Regions from separate parts of the Actinacidiphila sp. bgisy167 genome, predicted to be linked through region 4. Evidence: riboswitches for the same ligand, from Rfam matches in the RefSeq annotation. Region 4 holds a riboswitch; each other region holds the start of a gene.
What was found. A riboswitch is a leader RNA that binds a small molecule or an ion and turns the genes downstream of it on or off. The one in region 4 is predicted to bind cyclic di-AMP.
Positions count from the first base shown of each region.

Region 1: linked by a shared signal. The riboswitch ahead of AC3ET4_RS15780 (M23 family metallopeptidase) and the one ahead of AC3ET4_RS17765 (C40 family peptidase) in region 4 are both predicted to bind cyclic di-AMP.
Region 2: linked by a shared signal. The riboswitch ahead of AC3ET4_RS14295 (transglycosylase family protein) and the one ahead of AC3ET4_RS17765 (C40 family peptidase) in region 4 are both predicted to bind cyclic di-AMP.
Region 3: linked by a shared signal. The riboswitch ahead of AC3ET4_RS24660 (M23 family metallopeptidase) and the one ahead of AC3ET4_RS17765 (C40 family peptidase) in region 4 are both predicted to bind cyclic di-AMP.

Region 1 covers NZ_JBYIQP010000034.1:54,035-58,787, reverse strand. Annotated here, with positions in the region: gene AC3ET4_RS15790 (DUF6227 family protein) at 1-677, shown strand, start outside; gene AC3ET4_RS15785 (hypothetical protein) at 807-1,088, shown strand; gene AC3ET4_RS15780 (M23 family metallopeptidase) at 1,305-2,459, opposite strand; cyclic di-AMP (ydaO/yuaA leader) riboswitch at 2,645-2,783, opposite strand; gene AC3ET4_RS15775 (extracellular solute-binding protein) at 3,001-4,332, opposite strand; gene AC3ET4_RS15770 (caspase, EACC1-associated type) at 4,434-4,753, opposite strand, start outside.
Region 2 covers NZ_JBYIQP010000029.1:51,348-56,100, forward strand. Annotated here, with positions in the region: gene AC3ET4_RS14290 (SAM-dependent methyltransferase) at 1-563, opposite strand, end outside; gene AC3ET4_RS14295 (transglycosylase family protein) at 789-1,922, opposite strand; cyclic di-AMP (ydaO/yuaA leader) riboswitch at 1,925-2,115, opposite strand; gene AC3ET4_RS14300 (aldo/keto reductase) at 2,750-3,757, shown strand; gene AC3ET4_RS14305 (GNAT family N-acetyltransferase) at 3,821-4,447, opposite strand; gene AC3ET4_RS14310 (peptidylprolyl isomerase) at 4,541-4,753, shown strand, end outside.
Region 3 covers NZ_JBYIQP010000078.1:23,834-28,586, forward strand. Annotated here, with positions in the region: gene AC3ET4_RS24645 (bifunctional acetate--CoA ligase family protein/GNAT family N-acetyltransferase) at 1-586, opposite strand, end outside; gene AC3ET4_RS24650 (HPr family phosphocarrier protein) at 707-988, shown strand; gene AC3ET4_RS24655 (GntR family transcriptional regulator) at 1,202-1,894, opposite strand; gene AC3ET4_RS24660 (M23 family metallopeptidase) at 2,111-2,860, opposite strand; cyclic di-AMP (ydaO/yuaA leader) riboswitch at 2,875-3,030, opposite strand; gene AC3ET4_RS24665 (class I SAM-dependent methyltransferase) at 3,115-4,206, shown strand; gene AC3ET4_RS24670 (M16 family metallopeptidase) at 4,273-4,753, opposite strand, start outside.
Region 4 covers NZ_JBYIQP010000043.1:16,451-21,203, forward strand. Annotated here, with positions in the region: gene AC3ET4_RS17755 (C40 family peptidase) at 1-575, opposite strand, end outside; gene AC3ET4_RS17760 (hypothetical protein) at 915-1,268, shown strand; gene AC3ET4_RS17765 (C40 family peptidase) at 1,297-2,436, opposite strand; cyclic di-AMP (ydaO/yuaA leader) riboswitch at 2,445-2,606, opposite strand; gene pcrA (DNA helicase PcrA) at 2,855-4,753, shown strand, end outside.

The DNA.
Region 1 (4,753 bases), on a different contig from region 4:
GCGTCATGGAACGGCTGGCAACCGCGCTGATGGGCTGTACGGAGCTGGCGTCCTTCCGCCAGCGCAAGGGGCCTCCGCGCAGGCTAAGCCGCAGGACGTTGCGGCACACGTTCCTGCTGGCCGACGGCAGCACGCAGCTGCTGTGGGAGATCGAGCACAACACCGGCCCCGGCGGCGACGAACCGGTGTACGAGGTGTACTCGGACCCGGACGCTCTGGCCGTCGCCCAGCACATGATCGACGCGCGCTTCGGTGAGCCCGCCCCGCGGGAGATGGGGGCGGAGACGGAGGGCTGGCCGGCGCGGCCGCCTCAGCAGGCGATGGACCTGGCGCCCGGGCACCGGCAGTACACGGAGAACCACTCGGCCGAGCACGCGTGGCGGGTTCTGCGGCGGGCCGAGAACCCGGACGCGCCCGGCGAGGAACTGCGCAGCCGGCTGGGCTCCGCGGTGGGCCACGACATCGCGTACATCACCGGTCGGCACACCAGGATCGGCACCGGCCGGGTCGCCGGCTGGACGCTGTACGAGCACGCCTTCCTGCTGGCGACCGGGGAGGAGATCAGCCTGTGGGAGGTCGAGCACACGATGACACCCGACGGGCGGCCGATGTGCGAGGTGTACGCCGACGAGACGGCGGCCTGCGACTCCGCGGACCTACGGCTGGAGGCGCTCTGACCGCGTTACCGCTCCGGCCCCGTCGCCGGCCTCGTTCCCGCCGGTCCCCGGCCGCGTTCCGGATTGCGGGCGGGGTGCGTCGAGAGGAGATTGGGCGGTAGGCGTGTCGGCGGGAGGCGGGAGGTTCCCATGCCGGTCCTGACGGAGGTCGAGTTTCCCGGTGTGACGGCCCTGCAGTACGAGGAAGCGAACCACCGCGCGGGGTTCGGGCCCGAGCATCCGCCCTCGGGTCTGCTCGCCCACGCCGCCGTGGTCACCAACGAGGGCCTGCGGCTGGTGAACGTCTGGCAGTCCACTCAGGCGCTCGAGTCCTTCATGGAGATCATGCTGCCGGCCGCCAAGGAGTCGGGCTTCCCGGAGCCGAGCGGGCCGCCGAGGATCTCGGAGCTCTACAACTTCGTCGTGCCCTAGCGTCCCGCAGCGCCTGGCGCTGACGCCCGGCGCTCGCGGGAGTCGGGAGGCGGATGCGGACCGGCGGCCCTGGGTGGCGGGGGGTGTCGCCAGGGCCGCCGGAGTTCGTGCGGTCGTTCACGGTCGACGGCCGGTGAACGCCGTCCGCAGCGCGGTCGGTACTGGGGTGGGTCCGGTGGGCGTTGCTCGCGCGTCGTCCCGTACCGGCCGCTCGCCTCAGACCGTGAGGCCCTTGCCGCGCAGCCAGCCCATCGGGCCGATCGGTTCGCCGCCGCCGGGGCGCACCTCGAAGTGCAGGTGGGGGCCGGTGACATTGCCCGTGGCGCCGACGCGGCCGATGGTGTCACCGGTGTTGACCTTGCCGGAGGTGACGATCATCGAGGAGAGGTGGCAGTACCAGAGCTCGGTGCCGTCGTCGAGGGTCAGGATGATGCGGTAGCCGTACGAGCCGGCCCAGCCGGCCGCGGTGATGGTGCCGCCGTGCACGGCCTTGACGGGGGTGCCGGTGGGGGCGGCGAAGTCCTGGCCTGTGTGGGTGTGGGCCCACAGCGAGCTGGACTCGCCGAAGCCGGCGGTCAGCGAGTACGAGGCGACCGGGAGCACGAAGCTCCTGGCGAGCTCGGCGAGGCGCTGGGCCTCCAGCTTCTTCGCCGCCTCCGCCGCGGCCTTCTTCTTGGCGGCCGCTTCGGCGCGGACCCGCTCCTCCGCGGCGGACTTGGCGGCCTTCGCCGTGGCCTCCTGCAGCGCGGCGGTCCTGGCGGCCCGATCGGCGGCCTGCCGCTGCTGCTGGGCCTGGTCGAGGATGCGGCTGCGCAGCACCTCGCCCGCGTCCGGGGTCAGGGCCTCGGCGACGACGGGCTCGGCTTCGGCGGCGCTGTCGTCGCCGACGAGCGCGCCCACGCCGGGCAGTCGGGACGCGTCGGGCAGGTGGGGCAGGGAGACGGCGAGCGGGTTCTTGCCCTCCGCGGTGGCGGCCCCTCCGACGCCCAGTACGGCCACGGCCGCGACCCCGAAGACAGCGGAACCGCGGCCCAGGGAGCGCTGCTTGGCGACGCGGTGCCGGCCGCGCACGGGGCCGGCGGACTCCTCCGTGGGGTTCCAGGGCTCGGCCTGCGGGCCCTCGTCGGGCGCGTCCTCGTGGAGCGCGCCCTCGTCGAGCGCGCCCTCGGTGCTCCGGGGGACGTCGGCCGCCTGGACGGTGCCGAAGGCCTCGATGTCCTCTGGCCGCGGTCCGGCGGCGGCCGGGGTCGCGGCGGCGGTCGCGGCGTATGTCTCGTACGCCCCGTGCCCGGCTCCGTCGTGCTGTGCGGGGACGGTGTCCTGAGGGGTCGTCGTCTCGGTGGGCGCCGTGGCGAGCCAGCCGGCGGCCATGTTCCACTCGCCGGTGTCCCAGCCGTCGATCGCGTTCTTCGTCGGCGGCGCCTGCTCGGCAGCCGGAGGGTTCCAGCCGGCGGCGATGTTCCACTCGGCGGTGTCCCACTCGGGGTACGCGGAGACGGAACCCTGCTGCTGTCCGGGTATGAGGGCAGGCTCGTTCGACGCCACGCGGGCGCACTCCTTTCCTTCCTTCTCGCCTACCGGGTTAGCTGACGGGTTCGGAGCAGGAAGGTCTCCTACGAGGGCCGCGAAGGCCCCCGATTCACCCCAGGAAGTGGTTCCCCGGTTCCCGCGGACGGGATTCGGCAAGCGCGCGGCGCCGCCCTGTCGGCGGCGGGACGACCGCGCTGCGTTATCGAACGTTAATAGAGGCGCCCGCCAATTCCAAGCCACTCTTGCGACTTCCTGACGGGAATCTATGGGGATAGACGCGACATAACAGGACATCGGGCTGCGACCGCCGTGACCAACGGGAAATGTGAGCGTACGTCAGTCGTTATGCGCAAGAGAGTGCCGCGCTTACGAGGAGTGATGCTCACCCCGGGCCCCGGCCGCCGAGGGCGCGCCCCAGACGGCTGTGGAGGCGCTCCGCCGAGGCGTCGGCGGAGCTGTGCGCGGCGAGCATTCCGTGCACTTCACGCTGCAGGACCCGGGTGAACGTGACGTAGTGCGCGGTCGCCGGACGGGCCCTGGCGGCCTGCAGCGCGCACCACAGCAGGGTCGTGTAACCGGGGGTCGCGGCGGTCGGCCGGGGCGAGGACTCCGAGCCGCGGCGCGTGGGGCGGTCGTAGAACCAGGCGCGCGGGTCGTGAGGATCGTCACAGTCGACGTCCCCGGCTCCGTACGCGGATCGCCGTGCGGGAGCGAAGCCGGCTTGCAGCAGTGCCTCTTGGGCGCTGCGTCCGGTCAGGAAACGGATCAGGTCCGAGGCGTCGCCGGGGCGGTCGCTGGTCGCCGCGACACCCAGGCTCTGCCCGCCGAGGGCCGCGACGCCCGGGAGCCGGGCCACGCCGAAGCGCACACCGGGGGCGAGGGCGGCGTCGAGCCGGTTGTAGGCGTAGGGCCAGTTGCGCATCAGCACACTGCGCCCCTCGGCGAACTGGGCGAGGGTGACCGACTCGTCGGCCTCGAGGGACTGCGGGTTGAGGTTGTTGGCGGCGGCCAGCCGGTTGAGCTCGTCCAGGCCCTCGCGCAGCGCGTCCTCGGTGCCCGTGTAGCGTCCGTCGCCGTCGACGAGTTCGACGCCCGCGGTCCACAGGGCTTCAAGGGTGTTGACGGTCAGGCCCTCGTACGCGCGCAGCTGGGTGGTGTAGGCGGCGTGGCCGAGCGGGCGGACGTCGGCGAGCAGGTCGCCGATCGTGGCGTAGCCGGACAGGTCCGCGGGGCGGCGGCCGGCCTTGGCGAGGTCGTCGGTGCGGTAGTAGAGCAGGCCGACGTCGGTGTTGAAGGGCACCGCGTACGTGCGGCCCTTCCAGCGGCCGGCGTCGGCGGCCTGGCGCAGGAAGTCCCCGTCGACGAGGGCGGGGTCGAGCGGACGCAGCAGCCCGCTGTCGGCGAACTCGGGGATCCAGCTGATGTCGAGATTGACGACGTCGTAGCTGGCGCTGCCGGACTGGAAGGCGCCGATCAGCTCGCTGCGCTGCTCGTCGGAGGCGGAGGGCAGCTCGACGAGCCGGGCGGGCCGGTCCGGGTTGCGGCGGTTCCACTCGTCGATCAGGCCGCGGCGGACGCCGGCTCGCCCGCCGGCGGTGAGGTCGGCGTCGCTGGCGACGACGAGCGGCCGGGAGGGGTCGGGGCGCGGCGGCGGGGCCGGGGCCGCGGTGGGGCCGATGCACGCCCCTGCCGCCAGCATGAGCAGGAAGCCCATGACGCTCCGCCGCCGGCTCCGCGAAGGCACGGCGGGACGCGGCAGCGCCGTGGCGTGCGGGTGCGGACGGGCGCCGCTCGCACCGCGGGGGGCCGGGGCTGTCATGACCCTCCCGTGGTGAGGCGGTCTATGGTCTCCGCGACCCGGTTCGGCAGATCCCGCGTGATCGCGAGGCACGCGCCGCCGTTCTCCGTCACCGCCTTGTTGAAGTGCAGCGAGCAGCCGTAGGCCTCCAGGGAGACCACCAGGACGGGGACGTCCGTGTCCGGCGGCTCCTCGCCGGCGCTGTCCTCGTCGTCGGTGATCAGGACGATCAGGGCGCCGGGGGAATCGGCCAGGGCCCGGGACCATTGGCGCAGGGCGGCGGCCACGGGGGCGTCGCGCTCGACGGAGGCCAGTTCGCGGATCGCGGCGTCCCGCG
Region 2 (4,753 bases), on a different contig from region 4:
ACCAGCAGGCTGCCGGGGGCGAGGGCGTCGCGGAGTCCGGCCACGGCCTTGGCCGGTTCGTCGGCGTCCTCGAGGAAGTGCAGGACCGCGACGAGCAGCAGGGCGACCGGCCGGTCGAGGTCGATGAGCCCGCGCACTTCCGCGCTGTCCAGGATGTCGTGAGGGGAGCGCAGGTCGGCGGCGACGACGGCGGTGTTCTCGCTGCGCTCCAGCACGGCGCGGCTGTGGGCGACGGCGACCGGGTCGTGGTCGACGTAGACGACATGAGCGCCGGGACTCGCGGCCTGGGCGACCTCGTGGACGTTGCCGAAGGTGGGGATGCCGGAGCCGATGTCGAGGAACTGGGTGATGCCCTCGTCGACGGCGAAGCGCACGGCCCTGCGCATGAACGCCCGGTTGGCCTGCATGATCTTCGGCAGCCCCGGGAAGGCCGCGATGGCTCGCCGCCCGGCCTCCCGGTCGACCTCGAAGTTGTGGGAGCCGCCCAGATAGTAGTCGTAGATGCGGGACACGCTGGGCACGGAAAGATCGATGCCCTGGGGGGCCCAGGCGGGACGCTCCATCACTGTTCCAGCTCCTCGGCGACTCGGGGAGCCCGGCCGTATCCACGGCCAGGTGCGACAGAGGCTACTGATCAGCCGTTCAAGAGGAAACAAGAGGTGAAAATATTCGGTCCATTTTCGGTCACAGACCAAAGGCATGTGCCCTGCTCCCCAGGAGACGGGGAACAGGGCACGGATACCGCCGGATGACGACCGGTCAGTCGACCGTTTCGGTCGGTGGACCGGTCAGATCGTGACGCCGTGGGCGCGCAGGTACGCCACCGGGTCGATGTCGGAGCCGAAGTCGGGCGTGGTGCGGATCTCGAAGTGCAGGTGCGGACCGGTCACGTTGCCGGTGGCGCCCGACAGGCCCAGCTGCTGACCGGCGTAGACCCGCTGGCCGGCCGAGACCGACAGCGCGGACAGGTGGGCGTACTGCGAGTACCGGCCGTCGGCGTGCCTGACGACGACCTGGTTGCCGTACGAACCGCCCCAGCCCGCGGAGACCACGGTGCCGGCGGCGATCGACTTCACCTTGGTGCCGGTCGAGGCGATGAAGTCGACGCCGGTGTGGTAGCCCTTGGACCACATGGCGCCGGCCCGGTGGTAAGGGGTGCCCAGGGTGACACGGTCGAGGGGGGCGGTGTAGCCGGAGGCGCTGGCGGCAGGGGCCGCGGCCGGGGCGGCCTTCGCGGCCTTGGCGGTCGCCGCCGCGGTCTTGGCGGTGGCCTTCTCCCCCAGGGACAGGACCTGGCCCGGGTAGATCAGGTTCGGGTTGCCGCCGATGACCGGCTTGTTGTCCGCGTACAGCTCCTGCCAGCCGCCCTCGACCGACTGGGACTTCGCGATCTTGGAGAGGGTGTCACCGCCGACGACGCGGTAGGAGCCGCCGGCGCTCTTGGGCGCCTCGGCCCTCTTCGCGGGGGCGGACTTGACGGCCTTGACGACCGGCTTGGCGGCGGCTCCCGCGACGCTCTGCGGGGTGGCCGACGGGTTGGCCATCGCCTTGGTCAGACCGGCCTTGGGGCCGCACACGGGCCAGGCCTGCGGGCCCTGGGTCGCGAGAACCTTCTCGGCGACGGCGATCTGCTGCGCCTTGGTCGCGAGGTCGGCGCGCGGGGCGTACTTCGTGCCGCCGAAGCCGGCCCAGGTGCTCTGGGTGAACTGCAGGCCGCCGTAGAAGCCGTTGCCGGTGTTGATGGACCAGTTGTTGGTGCTCTCGCAGGCCGCGACCTTGTCCCAGACGCCGACAGGAGCGGCGTGGGCGCCGGTGGCCCCGACGATGGGGAGCGCCACGGCCGCTCCGGTGGTGCCGGCCAGTGCGCTGATTCGGGTGATGCGGGTGTTCCGCGGGCGACGGTGCTTTCCCTTACCGGGCATGCCGAATTCCTCTCCGACGCCTGCGAGGTAAGCTGTCGGGTTCGGACTGGAGATGCCCGGCCGCATATGGGCACGCCAAATAAAGGCATGTCGCTGCGACTTCACCCCTAGCCGTCCCGAGACCAACGGGAACGGCAACTACCTGGGTCCCCCGCTCCTGCCGTGCGGTCTTGTCATCCGGCGTCCGGGCAGCGGCAGGACTAGGCGTTCCACCCGGAAGAATCTCGCAGGCATTTGTCCTGCGAGGTCTGGAAGCTAAACGACGGAATAGTTCCGGAGCAAGGAGCTGAATCACGCCTCACGGCACACCGCAAGTCGATCAATTGCTTCTGTGACGTTACGTGATAAGCGTCCGCTCTCCGTAGGTGACGGACTGGCCCACAGTAATCGGCTGATATCGCGGGGTGAAAACGATCGACCACCCGGGACGGCCCGTCGCCTGCCGCCTGCGCAGCGTGTCCGGCGCGTGACACCCATCACGCCGCGGCACTCCCCGGGCGCCCCGTAGGCGCATATGTCCAATTAAGGGCATCAATGCCCGATAAGGAGGATGCGTCGCGGCCCAACCCGCCCCCGAGCGCCCGCGCCTGAGGGCTCGCCCGGAGCAACGCCCCTCGGGGGCCAACCGTCGAGGACGCCCGGCGATTCCCGCCGCGCTCGCCGCCGGAACGGTGCACGATGTGGCCTGCGCCACAACCACCCCCGCAGGGAGGCGAGAAGGGCGGGCCGGCAGCGCTCGAAGCCCCGAAACCGGACGTGACAGCACCGATTGAGCGGCGTAGCCTCCCAATCCCGCACAATTTCTCACATCGCCTGGGAGCCCTCGCGTGCCCTACCTCGCCGCTGACGACCGCTACGCCTCGATGGAATACCGCAGGACCGGGCGCAGCGGGGTCCTGCTGCCCGTCGTGTCCCTGGGTCTGTGGCACAACTTCGGCGACACGTCTCCGCTGGAGAACCAGCGCGCCGTGCTGCGCCGCGCCATCGACCGCGGGGTCGTCCACATCGACCTGGCCAACAACTACGGCCCGCCCGCCGGCTCGGCCGAGGCGAACTTCGGCACGCTCTTCGCCCAGGACTTCCGCCCGTACCGCGACGAGCTCTTCATCGCCACCAAGGCGGGTTACGACATGTGGCCCGGTCCGTACGGCGAATGGGGCAGCCGCAAGTACCTTCTGTCGTCGCTCGACCAGTCCCTGGGCCGCATGGGTCTGGACTACGTGGACGTCTTCTACTCGCACCGCTTCGACCCGGACACGCCCCTGGAGGAGACCATGGGCGCCCTGGACTCCGCGGTACGGCAGGGCAAGGCCCTCTACGCCGGCATCTCCAACTACCCGGCCGAGGCACACCGCCGCGCGACGGAGATCCTGCGCGAGCTGGGCACACCGCTGCTGATCCACCAGGCCGCCTACAGCATCCTCCAGCGCGACCCGGAGGACGGCGTCCTGGACGCCGTCGGCGACACCGGCACCGCCCTCATCGCCTACTCGCCGCTCGCCCAGGGCCAGCTCACCGACCGCTACCTCGACGGCGTCCCCGCCGACTCCCGGATGGCGCTCGGACACTTCCTCAAGCGCGACACCCTGACCGAACGCAAGCTCGCCTTCCTGCACGCGCTCAACAAGCTCGCCGGGGAGCGCGGCCAGACCCTGGCGCAGATGGCCCTGACCTGGGTGCTGCGCGACCCCCGGGTCGTCTCCGTGCTCATCGGCGCGAGCAGCGTCACCCAGCTCGACCAGAACCTCGCCGCCCTCGAAGCGGGCCCGCTCACCGCGGACGAGCTGGCCGAGGTCGACCGCCTCTCGGCGGAGGCCGGTGTGCGCATCCCGTAGTCGGCCTCTCCGCGAGCACGGGCCGGTCCCCGCTGGGGCCGGCCCGTACGCGTCGGTGCGTGTTCAGCGAAGGCGGGCCTTGAGCGCGGCGCGGACGCCGGGCCACTCCTCGGCGAGGACCGAGTAGTACGCGCTGTCGCGGACGGTCCCGTCGACTGCGCGGGTATGGGCGCGGCGGATTCCCTCGAAGCGGGCGCCGATCCGCTCGATCGCGGTGCGGGAGCGCGTGTTGCGCGCGTCGGTCTTCAAGGTGACGCGGAGCACACCCCAGACGTCGAAGGCGTGGGAGAGCAGCAGCTTCGCCTCGGTGTTGCAGGGGGTGCGCTGGACGGAGGCGGCGAGCCACGTGCTGCCGATCTCGGCGACGGTCGGCGCCGCGCCGCCGCAGGGCGCGGAGCGGCCCGCGGAGGCGGAGTCGGACGTCCAGTAGCCGAGGTCGAGGAAGCGGGTGGAGCCGACCAGCATGTCGCGCCGTACATCCCGCACGGCGAAGGGAAGCGCGGTTCCGGACGCCTGCTCCTGGAGAGCCTGCTCCACATAGCGCGCCATCGCCTCGTGATCGTCCGGCACCTGGGTGTAGGCGTAGGTGTCGCGGGACTCGGTGGCGGCGCGCAGCAGGCCGTCCGTATGGGAGGCGCGCAGCGGCTCCAGGCGGACGTGCCTGCCGTCCAGGATCACGGGTTCGGGCATGCACCGGATGCTGCTGTGCCGTCCGGGCCCCGGTCAAACCCGTTTCCGCGGGCCGCGTCGGGACTCCGGGGCGCCGGATGCGAAAATGGGGGCATGAACAGCAACGACGTGTTCTTCGACATCACGATCGACGGCGAACCCGCCGGGCGGATCGTGTTCACCCTGTTTGACGACGTGGTCCCCAAGACCGCGCGGAACTTCCGTGAGCTCGCCACCGGCGAGCACGGCTTCGGTTACGAGGGCTCGCACTTCCACCGCGTGATCCCCGACTTCATGCTCCAGGGAGGCGACTTCACCGCCGGCAAC
Region 3 (4,753 bases), on a different contig from region 4:
GGGCCTCGGCCCGCTGCTCGCGGGCGCGCATGACGGCGAGGGACCGCTCGGTGGGCTCGAGGTCGAGTTCGAGCCGGACGACGCCGTCGGTGAAGCTGCGCTGCTGGGTGTAGCCCGCGTCGGTGAAGACCTTGATCATCTTCTGGTTGGCCGGGAGGACTTCGGCGACGAAGCGGCGGATGCCCCGCTCCCGGGCCACCGCGGCGATGTGCTCCAGCAGTGCGGAGGCCACGCCGCGGCCCTGGTGCGCGTCCTGGACCAGGAAGGCCACCTCGGCCTCGCCGTCGTCGGTGCGGTCGTAGCGCACGGTCGCGATGAACTCGCCGCCGACCAGGGCCGCCAGGCCGACGCGGTCGCGGTAGTCGTGGTGGGTGAAACGGTGCACGTCCCGGTCGGAGAGCCGGGGGTAGGGCGCGAAGAAGCGGTAGTACTTGGACTCGTCCGAGACCTTCTCGTAGAAGCTCACCAGCCGTTCCGCGTCGTCCGGCGCGATGGGCCGGACGTGGGCGGCCCCACCGTCGCGCAGGACCACGTCCGCCTCCCAGTGGACCGGGTAGTCGCGCTGCGCGTCGGACGGCGTCGTCATGGCCCCAGCGTACGGGCCCCCGTTCGCCGCGGGACGGGTGCGACGATGAGAGGACGGACCGGTGTCCGAGACATGGCAGACTGGTCTAGACCTCCTAGGAACGATCCGAAGGGCAACACCATGGCTGAGCGCCGCGTCACCGTCGGCTGGGCCGAGGGCCTGCACGCACGTCCTGCTTCGATCTTCGTCCGCGCGGCCACCGCCCTGGGCGTGCCCGTCACCATCGCGAAGGCGGACGGCGCCCCCGTCAACGCCGCCTCGATGCTCGCCGTACTGAGCCTGGGTGTGGCCGGCGGCGAGGAGGTCGTGCTCGCTTCCGACGCCGATGGCGCGGACACCGCCCTGGACAGCCTGGCCAAGCTCGTCTCCGAAGGGCTGGACGAGCTTCCCGAGACCGTCTGACACCTCGCGCGGGCGACGGCATACGGCACCCGAGGCGGCCCGGGGGAAATTCGACTGAATTTCCCCCGGGCCGCCTCTCCGTCTTGGTGTTCACATTCCGCGCAGCGCACGCCGCCATACGCAGGAAAGCATTCGGGCGCCATTCTCCGATTCTTATACGGCACTTCTGTTAAATCCGGCCGCTCGAAGTGTGTACGGCGTGTTTCCGATTCCTCACCGGGCCGCGGCGCCGCGGCCCGTGCTCTGCGGACGCCGCAGCCGGTGCTCCGCCGCGGCCCGCTCCACATGGGCCGCCGTCAGCCGCCGGGCCCGCTCGGCGTCGCCACGCGCCACGGCGTCCACGAGCGCGCCGTGCTCCTCCCACGACTCCACGGCGCGCCCTGGGTTGTCCACCGCGTACACCCAGGCGATCTTGTGCCGCAGCTGGGTCAGCAGCGCCACCAGGGTAGGGCTGCCGGAGGCCTGGGCCAGCGTCTCGTGGAACCAGCCGTCCAGCGCGGGCAGATCCGACAACTGCCGCCGCAGCGCACGCTCCTGCCCCAGCCGGACGAGTCCGCGCAGCACCTTCACATGCGATTCGGTACGCCGCTGCGCCGCTCGCGCGACGCCCAGCGGCTCCAGCAGGGCCCGGATGTCCAGCAGGTCGGCGGCCTCCTGCTCGGTCGGCTCGGCGACGGACGCCCCGGCGTGCCGGCGGGTCTGCACGAAGCCCTCGGACTCCAGGGTGCGCAGCGCCTCGCGCACCGGCACCCGGGACACCCCGTAGCGCTTGGCCAACTGCTCCTCGGTCAGCCGGCTCCCCGGTGCGAAGAACCCGCTGACGATGTCCTCACGGATCGCCGTACACACCGTCCGGGTCGAAATCCGGGGGCTTGCACCGCCGGTCCCGTTCACGTCCGACCCCATATCGCAGGTTCCTTTCGGTGCGCGCCGACGTCCCTTAATCCCCGTGCAACGGCGGAGTCGGCCTTTCTGCCGAGACTCTATTCCAGAACGGCGCCGGTACCGATGGCCGCCCTGAATTCATGGCGTATTTTTGGACACATCGGCGGCCGGCGGAACCGGTATGGCGAAGGCCCCGGCGGGGGAACCGGGGCCTTCGTGTGGGGGGAGGGGGATGGCTCAGATGCGGACGCCCTTGGAGCGCAGATACGCCAGCGGATCCACGTCGGAACCGTAGGACGGGGCCCTGCGGGCCTCGAAGTGCAGGTGCGGCCCGGTGACGTTGCCGGTGGCGCCCGACAGGCCGATCTGCTGGCCCGCGAAGACCCGCTGGCCCACGGACACGCGCAGCGACGAAAGGTGGCCGTACTGGGTGTACATGCCGTCCGCGTGGCGGATGACGACGTTGTTGCCGTACGAGCCGCCCCAGCCGGCCTCGACGACGGTGCCCGCACCGGCGGCGTGCACGGGAGTGCCGACGGGGACCACGAAGTCCACGCCGGTGTGGTGGCCGGAGGACCACAGGCCGCTGGCCGCGTGATAGGGGGTGCCGATAGCTCCGGCGACCGGCAGCATCCAGCCGCCAAGGGTGCCGCGGCCCGACGCGGCGCTGCGCGACGCGTGCCGCGCGGCGCGCTCCCGTGCCGCCTTGGCCGCGGCCTCCTTGGCAGCCCGCACGCGAGCGGCCCGCTCGGCCTGTACGACCTGGGCGTCGTGGCGCTTCTGCGCGACCACGGCGGCCCGGTGCTGGGCCGACGCCTGGTCGGCGAGCTGGGTGGCGAGGTCCCCGGCGACAGCGGCGCAGCGGGCGAAGGCCGAACCCTCGGTCCCGGCGTCGGCGGCCGCGGCGGGCCCGACGAACGCACCGGTGGTGGCGGTGGTCAGCGCGGCGGCGCCGGCCAGGGCGGAGCGTATGGAGATCGACGCCATGGGCAGGCGGAATCCTTTCCTTCCTTCTCGCCTACCGGGTTAGCTGACGGGTTCGGAGCAGGAAGGTCTCCTACGGACGGCGCGGGCCGCCCGATTCACCCCAGGGACGACACAGGTGGGTCCCCGGCTCCCCAGGCTCACGCCCGACGGGGACTCGGCGATCGTTGCTCCGGTGCCGCGGGAGGCGGCTGCTTCCGCCGGGCAACCCGAGGACGTTATCCGGGCGTTGCTCCCGACTCCAAAAAAATCCGGCGATGTGTGCGACATGCCACACCGGACGTCAACCGATCACAACCGGTCGCAACCGTCCGCAATGCCGCCTCATCCCGCTCCTCACGCTCCTCGGAGGCCGGCTCCCCGGGAGGCAGCAGCGCCCTCGGGGAGCGTTCTCGCGAAGCGCCGGCCCGGCGGCGACCGCGCGAGGCAGTCATGTGACCGCTGCCACAGGAGCGGCGTGGCCGTCCGGGCCCGGCGGCGGCGCCTTGTGCGTACGGTCACGGGATGACCACGACACCAGCGGCGGTCACCGACGCCGCCCGCGCCGCCGAGGACTTCCTGCGCGCCTTCCACGACCGGATGCCCGGCCTGCAGTCGAAGGGGACCGAGGCCGCCCCCACCCGCGACGGCCGGACCGGTTACGAGGTGCTGGCCGAGCGCGTCGCGGGCGCCCGGCGGGTCCTGGACCTCGGCTGCGCGGACGGCGCCCTGCTGGAACTGCTCGCCGGGCGCGGCGCCGAAACGGCGGCGTCGACCTGTCGGAGGGCGAGCTCACCCTCGCCCGCCGTCGGCCCGGGCTGGCCGGCGCCGTCCTGCGGCAGGGCCGTGCCCAGGAGCTGCCCTTCGCCGACGCCTCGTTCGACGCCGTGGTCAGCCACATGGCCCTGATGCTGATGGCGGACCCCGACCAGGTGGCTGCCGAGGCGGCGCGGGTGCTCGCACCGGGCGGCACCTTCGCGGTCGCCGTCGGCGGCGGGCCCGTCCCCGGCGAGGCCGTGGAGCTCTTCCTGGACGTGGCTCGGCCGTTCTGGGCGGCGGCGCCGGAGCGGCGCATCCCGCGGCTGGGCGACCGCAGGACACGGACCCGGGAGGGGCTCGACGGGCTCCTCGCGCCGCTCGGTTTCGCGCCACTGTCCTGGGAGACGGTCGTCATCGGCATGGACGGGACACCGGAGGAGGTCTGGTCGAGCCTCACCGGGGTCTTCTACGACATGGAGGCGCTGGACGAGGAGCGGACCGCGGAGCTGCGCGCCCTTTTCCTGGACCGGGTCGCGGGCCTGACCGGAGCCGGCGGACGCGTTCCGTGCGGCACGCGCATCAACGTGGCGACGGCCCGGCTGGCCCGCTGAACGGGTACGGGCGCGCCGCGGCCCCGGGCGCCGCGAGGGCGCCCGGGGCCGCGGCTGGCAGGTCCGTCAGTTGCCCGTGACGACCTCGACCGGGCCGATGCCCAGCTCGCGGACCGGGTCCGCGATGACGGAGGCGTCGCCGACCAGGACGACCACGAGCCGGTCCAGCGGGAAGGCGTTGACGGCCGCGGCCGTCGCCTCGACCGTGCCGGTGGCGGCCAGGCGCTCGTAGAGCCGCGCCTGGAAGTCGTCCGGCAGGGACTGCTCGACCTGGTCGGCGTAGGTGCCGGCCACCGCCGAGGCGGTCTCGTAGCGCAGCGGGGCGACGCCCACCAGGTTCTGCACGGCGGCGTCGCGCTCCTCGTCGGTCAGGCCCTGCGCCGCCAGGGTGCGCAGCACCTGCCAGGTGTCGGCCAGCGCGGGCGCGGTGACGTCGGTCGCCACGGACCCGGTGATGCCGAGCAGCGAGACGCCGGTGCCTTCCGGCGTGGAGAGCAGCACCTGCCCGAAGGCCCGGACACCGTAGGTGTAGCCCTTCTCCTCGCGC
Region 4 (4,753 bases):
GAGGCCAGGCGCTGTTCCACGGTGCGCTTGTGGCGGGCGAGTTCGGCGCGGCTGCCGCGCAGCTCGTCGATCTCGGCGGCGGCTTCGGCGCGCAACTGCTCGACGCCCCGCCGCTGGGCGGACAGGACGCGCAGCGCGGCGCTCTGGCGGCTGCTCATCCGGTCCAGCATGCCGGCGCGCTCCAGGTAGTCGCCGGGGGAGGAGTCGAGGGCCAGCTGGACTGCGGGGTCGAGGCCGCCGCTGCGGTACTGGGCGGTGGCGAGGGAGCCGAGGCCGTCGCGGGCGTCGCCTAGGCGTTCGGTCCTGCGGGCGAGTTCGTCCTGGAGCCGCTCGATCCGCTCGGTGGCCGTGTCCGCCTTCTCCTTCGCGCCGTTGTACCGCTCGGTGGCCTGCTCGGCCTCCTCGTAGAGCCGGTCCACCTCGGCCCTGGCCTCGTCCGTGGTCAGCCGGGGCTCCGCGTGCCCGGCCTCCCCGAACACCGTCACCGTTGCCGCGCCCGCCAGGGCGAGACCGACGGCGGTGCGCAGGGTCGTGCCTGCGGGTCCGCGTTCCTTGGGCCTTCTGTGCGACGCCACGCGCCGTGACTCCTTCCGGGCTGTTCCGTACACCCCCCGGCGGTCCGGCGGCGGGCGGACGGGGCGCCGTCCGCCGCCGGACCTTCGGCGGGGGCGGCCGTGCCGAGGACGGGGTCCTCACGGCAGTGGGGATCGGCCACCTGGGGCAGGACGCTAAACCGGGACGCCGCGGGGGAGCCGGGGAGTGTGCGGGACTGGTCCGATTCGGCCGCGGACTGCCCGTGGATGACCGCTGTTCGACGGGTGACCTGGTCACTTGCGGTCCGGCCGTGATCGATGCCGCGGAAGAGTCCGACCTCGGTGCGGGGCGCTGCTACGGGCTGGCTAGGGTCCTGAGCCATGGACGTACTCATCAACCTGATCGTCGGCCTGCACATCGTCGGCATCGCCGCCCTTCTCGGCGGCTTCCTCACCCAGATGAAGGCCATGGGCCGCGGCGAGGCCCGTTTCGTGCCGGGCATGCTGCACGGCGCGCTGACCATGCTGGTCACGGGCGCGCTGCTGGTCGGCCTCAACCAGGCCGACGACCAGCCGGTGAACAACATCAAGATCGGTGTGAAGCTCGCGATCCTGGTGGTCGTCCTCGGCCTGGTCTACGTCAAGCGGGACGAGGAGAAGGTGCCGGCGGCGGCCTTCGGCACCGTGGGCGCGCTGACCACCGCCAACATCTTCATCGCGGTGCTGTGGACCTGAGCCCGGCCGCGGCCGGCCGGGCGGGGGCTCAGGCCATCCGGGCGTAACCGTAGATCGGCATCTCCGTGATCGGGGCGATCTTCACCACGCTCCCGGTGTGGGGGGCGTGGATCATCTGGCCGCCGCCGATGTAGAGGCCGACATGGGTGATGTCGGAGTAGAAGAAGACCAGGTCACCGGGTTGCAGCTGGCTCGCGCTCACGCGGCTGCCGAAGTCGACCTGGTCGTAGGTGGTACGGGGGATCTTGACGCCCGCGGCGCCCCAGGCGGCCTGGGTCAGGCCCGAGCAGTCGTAGGAGTTGGGGCCGGTGGCCCCGTACACATAGGGCTTGCCCAGCTGCGCGCGCGCGAACGCGATCGCCGTGGCCGCCTTGGCGGCGTAGCTGCCGGACGCCGGTGGCGTCGAGCCCGTGGATCCGGTGGATCCGGTGGATCCGGTGGAGGAGCCGGCCTCCTTGGCGGCCTTCTCCCTGGCGGCGATCTCCGCGGCCTTCGCGGCCGCCTCCTCCTGGCGCTTCTTCTCCAGCGCCGCCAGCCGTGCCTTCTCCTGGGCGGTGAGGCTGTTCAGCAGCTTCTGCGCCGCGGCGAGCTTCTGTTTGACCGCGGTCTTCTCCGCGTTCAGCCGCTGCTGCGCCTCGGTGAGCTCGTGCAAACTCTCGACGGCCTCGGCGCGCCTGGCCGTCGTCTCGGCCTGTTCGGAGCGGAAGGTCTCCAGCGCGTGCTCCTGCTGTTCGGACAGGCGGTCCATCAGGTGCGCCTGCTCCAGGAACCCCTGGGGGTCGGAAGTGAGCAGGAACGTCGCCGTGCCGTCCAGACCGCCGCTGCGGTACTGCGCCGCGGCGTACTCGCCGATGGTGCGGCGGGCGGCGTTCAGCGTCTCGGTCTTGCGGGCCACCTGGTCCAGCAGCGCGTCGGCGCGTGCGCGCTGCCGCTGTGTCTGCTCCTTGGCGCCGTTGTAGCGCTCGGTGGCGGCCTCAGCCTGGTGGCGGAGCGTGTCGACCTGGGCCTTGACCTCGGTGATCGAGGGCTTGTCCGGTGAGGCGGGGGCCGCGCTCGCGCTTTCGCCGAAGAGGGTGACGGTCGCCAGTGCGGCGGTCGTGAGTCCCACCGCGGCCCGGGGGCCGGGGACGGTCAGCGGATGCGGGCGCGGCTTGCGGTGCGTCGCCAAGTCTGGCGGCTCCTTCCGTGGACCGCCTACCGGGTTAGCTGTCGGGTTCGGGCTTCGGAAGGCCGCCCTACGGTGCGTACGGGCGCACACTGCGCTCGTACGGACCGATTCACCCCAAGGTCGTTCGGGTCCCCGGCTCCGGCGGTCGCCGGACTCAGCGGAGGCGGCCCGTGACGGCACGGTCGCCGCCGCTGGAGCGGACCGCCTGATCCGGCACGGTAGTCACTGCGGGGGCCCCTGGGAACCCTGGTGTTCGAATTGTCCGCAATCATTTCGTGACCTTCACCTTCCCCGGACGGTTCCCGGAGGCTGCGGACCGGGCCCGCGGGGCCGTGTCCGGCGGTCAACGCGCCCAAGGGGGCCGGGCTCGGGCAAGGCGGGCAACGCTGTCCGCCGCACGGCCTAGACTCGGGAGGCGATGAGCAGCCTCTTTGACGACAGCTTCCTGGCCGGCCTCGAACCGAGGGAGGGGGAGCCCCCGCCGCCTCCCGAGGAAGAGCCGGACACGGTCCCCGACGACCTCTTCGAGGGGCGCTTCGACGCGCCCGTCGACCGGGACGCGTACTACCGGGACGGGGCCCCGCGCCCGGCCCTCGATCCGGCCGCGCTGCTCGAGGGGCTCAACGAGCAGCAGCGCGCCGCCGTCGAGCACACCGGTTCCCCGCTGCTCATCGTCGCCGGCGCGGGCTCCGGCAAGACCCGGGTGCTCACCCACCGCATCGCGTACCTGCTGGGCGCCCGCAAGGTGCACCCCGGCCAGATCCTGGCGATCACCTTCACCAACAAGGCGGCCGGGGAGATGAAGGAGCGCGTCGGGCAACTGGTCGGCCCGCGCGCCAATGTGATGTGGGTCTCCACCTTCCACAGCGCGTGCGTCCGCATCCTGCGCCGGGAGTCCAAGCGGCTCGGCTTCACCTCCAGCTTCTCGATCTACGACGCGGCCGACTCCAAGCGCCTGATGGCCCTGGTCTGCCGCGACCTGGACCTGGACCCCAAGCAGTTCCCGCCGAAGTCCTTCAGCGCCAAGGTCTCCAACCTCAAGAACGAGCTCATCGACGAGGAGACCTTCGCCGGCCAGGCCGAGAACGCCTTCGAGAAGAAGCTCGCCGAGGCCTACGCGATGTACCAGTCGCGGCTGCGCGAGGCCAACGCGCTCGACTTCGACGACATCATCATGACCACGGTCAACCTGCTCCAGGCCTTCCCTGACGTGGCCGAGCACTACTGGCGCCGCTTCCGGCACGTCCTCGTCGACGAGTACCAGGACACCAACCACGCCCAGTACACCCTGGTGCGCGAGCTGGTCGGCACCGGGGACGCGGGCGAGGGCGAGGAGCCCGCCGAGCTGTGCGTGGTCGGTGACGCCGACCAGAGCATCTACGCCTTCCGCGGCGCGACCATCCGCAACATCCTCCAGTTCGAGGAGGACTACCCGCAGGCCCGCACCATCCTGCTGGAGCAGAACTACCGCTCCACCCAGAACATCCTGACCGCCGCCAACGCCGTCATCGAGCGCAACGCCTCCCGCCGGCCGAAGAACCTCTGGACCGAAGCCGGGCAGGGCCCGGTCATCACCGGCTATGTCGCCGACCAGGAGCACGACGAGGCGCAGTTCATCGCCGACGAGATCGACCGGCTCACCGACGCCGGGGACGCCCGTCCCGGCGACGTCGCCGTCTTCTACCGGACCAACGCGCAGTCCCGTGTCTTCGAAGAGGTCTTCATCCGCGTCGGCCTGCCCTACAAGGTCGTCGGCGGGGTCCGCTTCTACGAGCGCAAGGAGGTCCGGGACGTCCTGGCCTACCTGCGCGTGCTGGCCAACCCCGAGGACACCGTCCCGCTGCGCCGCATCCTGAACGTGCCCAAGCGCGGCATCGGGGAGCGCGCCGAGGCGATGGTCGACGCTCTCGCCGCGCGCGAGCGCATCTCCTTCGCCGCCGCGCTGCGCCGGGTCGACGAGGCCTTCGGCATGGCCGCCCGCTCGGTCAACGCCGTCAAGCGGTTCAACGAGCTGCTGGAGGAGCTGCGCACGGTCGTGGACTCCGGCGCCGGCCCCGCCACCGTCCTGGAGGCCGTGCTGGAGCGCACGGGCTATCTGGCGGAGCTGCAGGCATCCACCGACCCGCAGGACGAGACCCGCATCGAGAACCTCCAGGAACTCGCCGCGGTGGCCCTGGAGTTCGAGCAGGAGCGCACCGACGAGGAGCCCGGCACGCTCGCCGAGTTCCTGGAGCGCGTCGCGCTGGTCGCCGACTCCGACCAGATCCCGGACGACGACGAGGGCGGCGGCGTCATAACGCTGATGACGCTGCACACC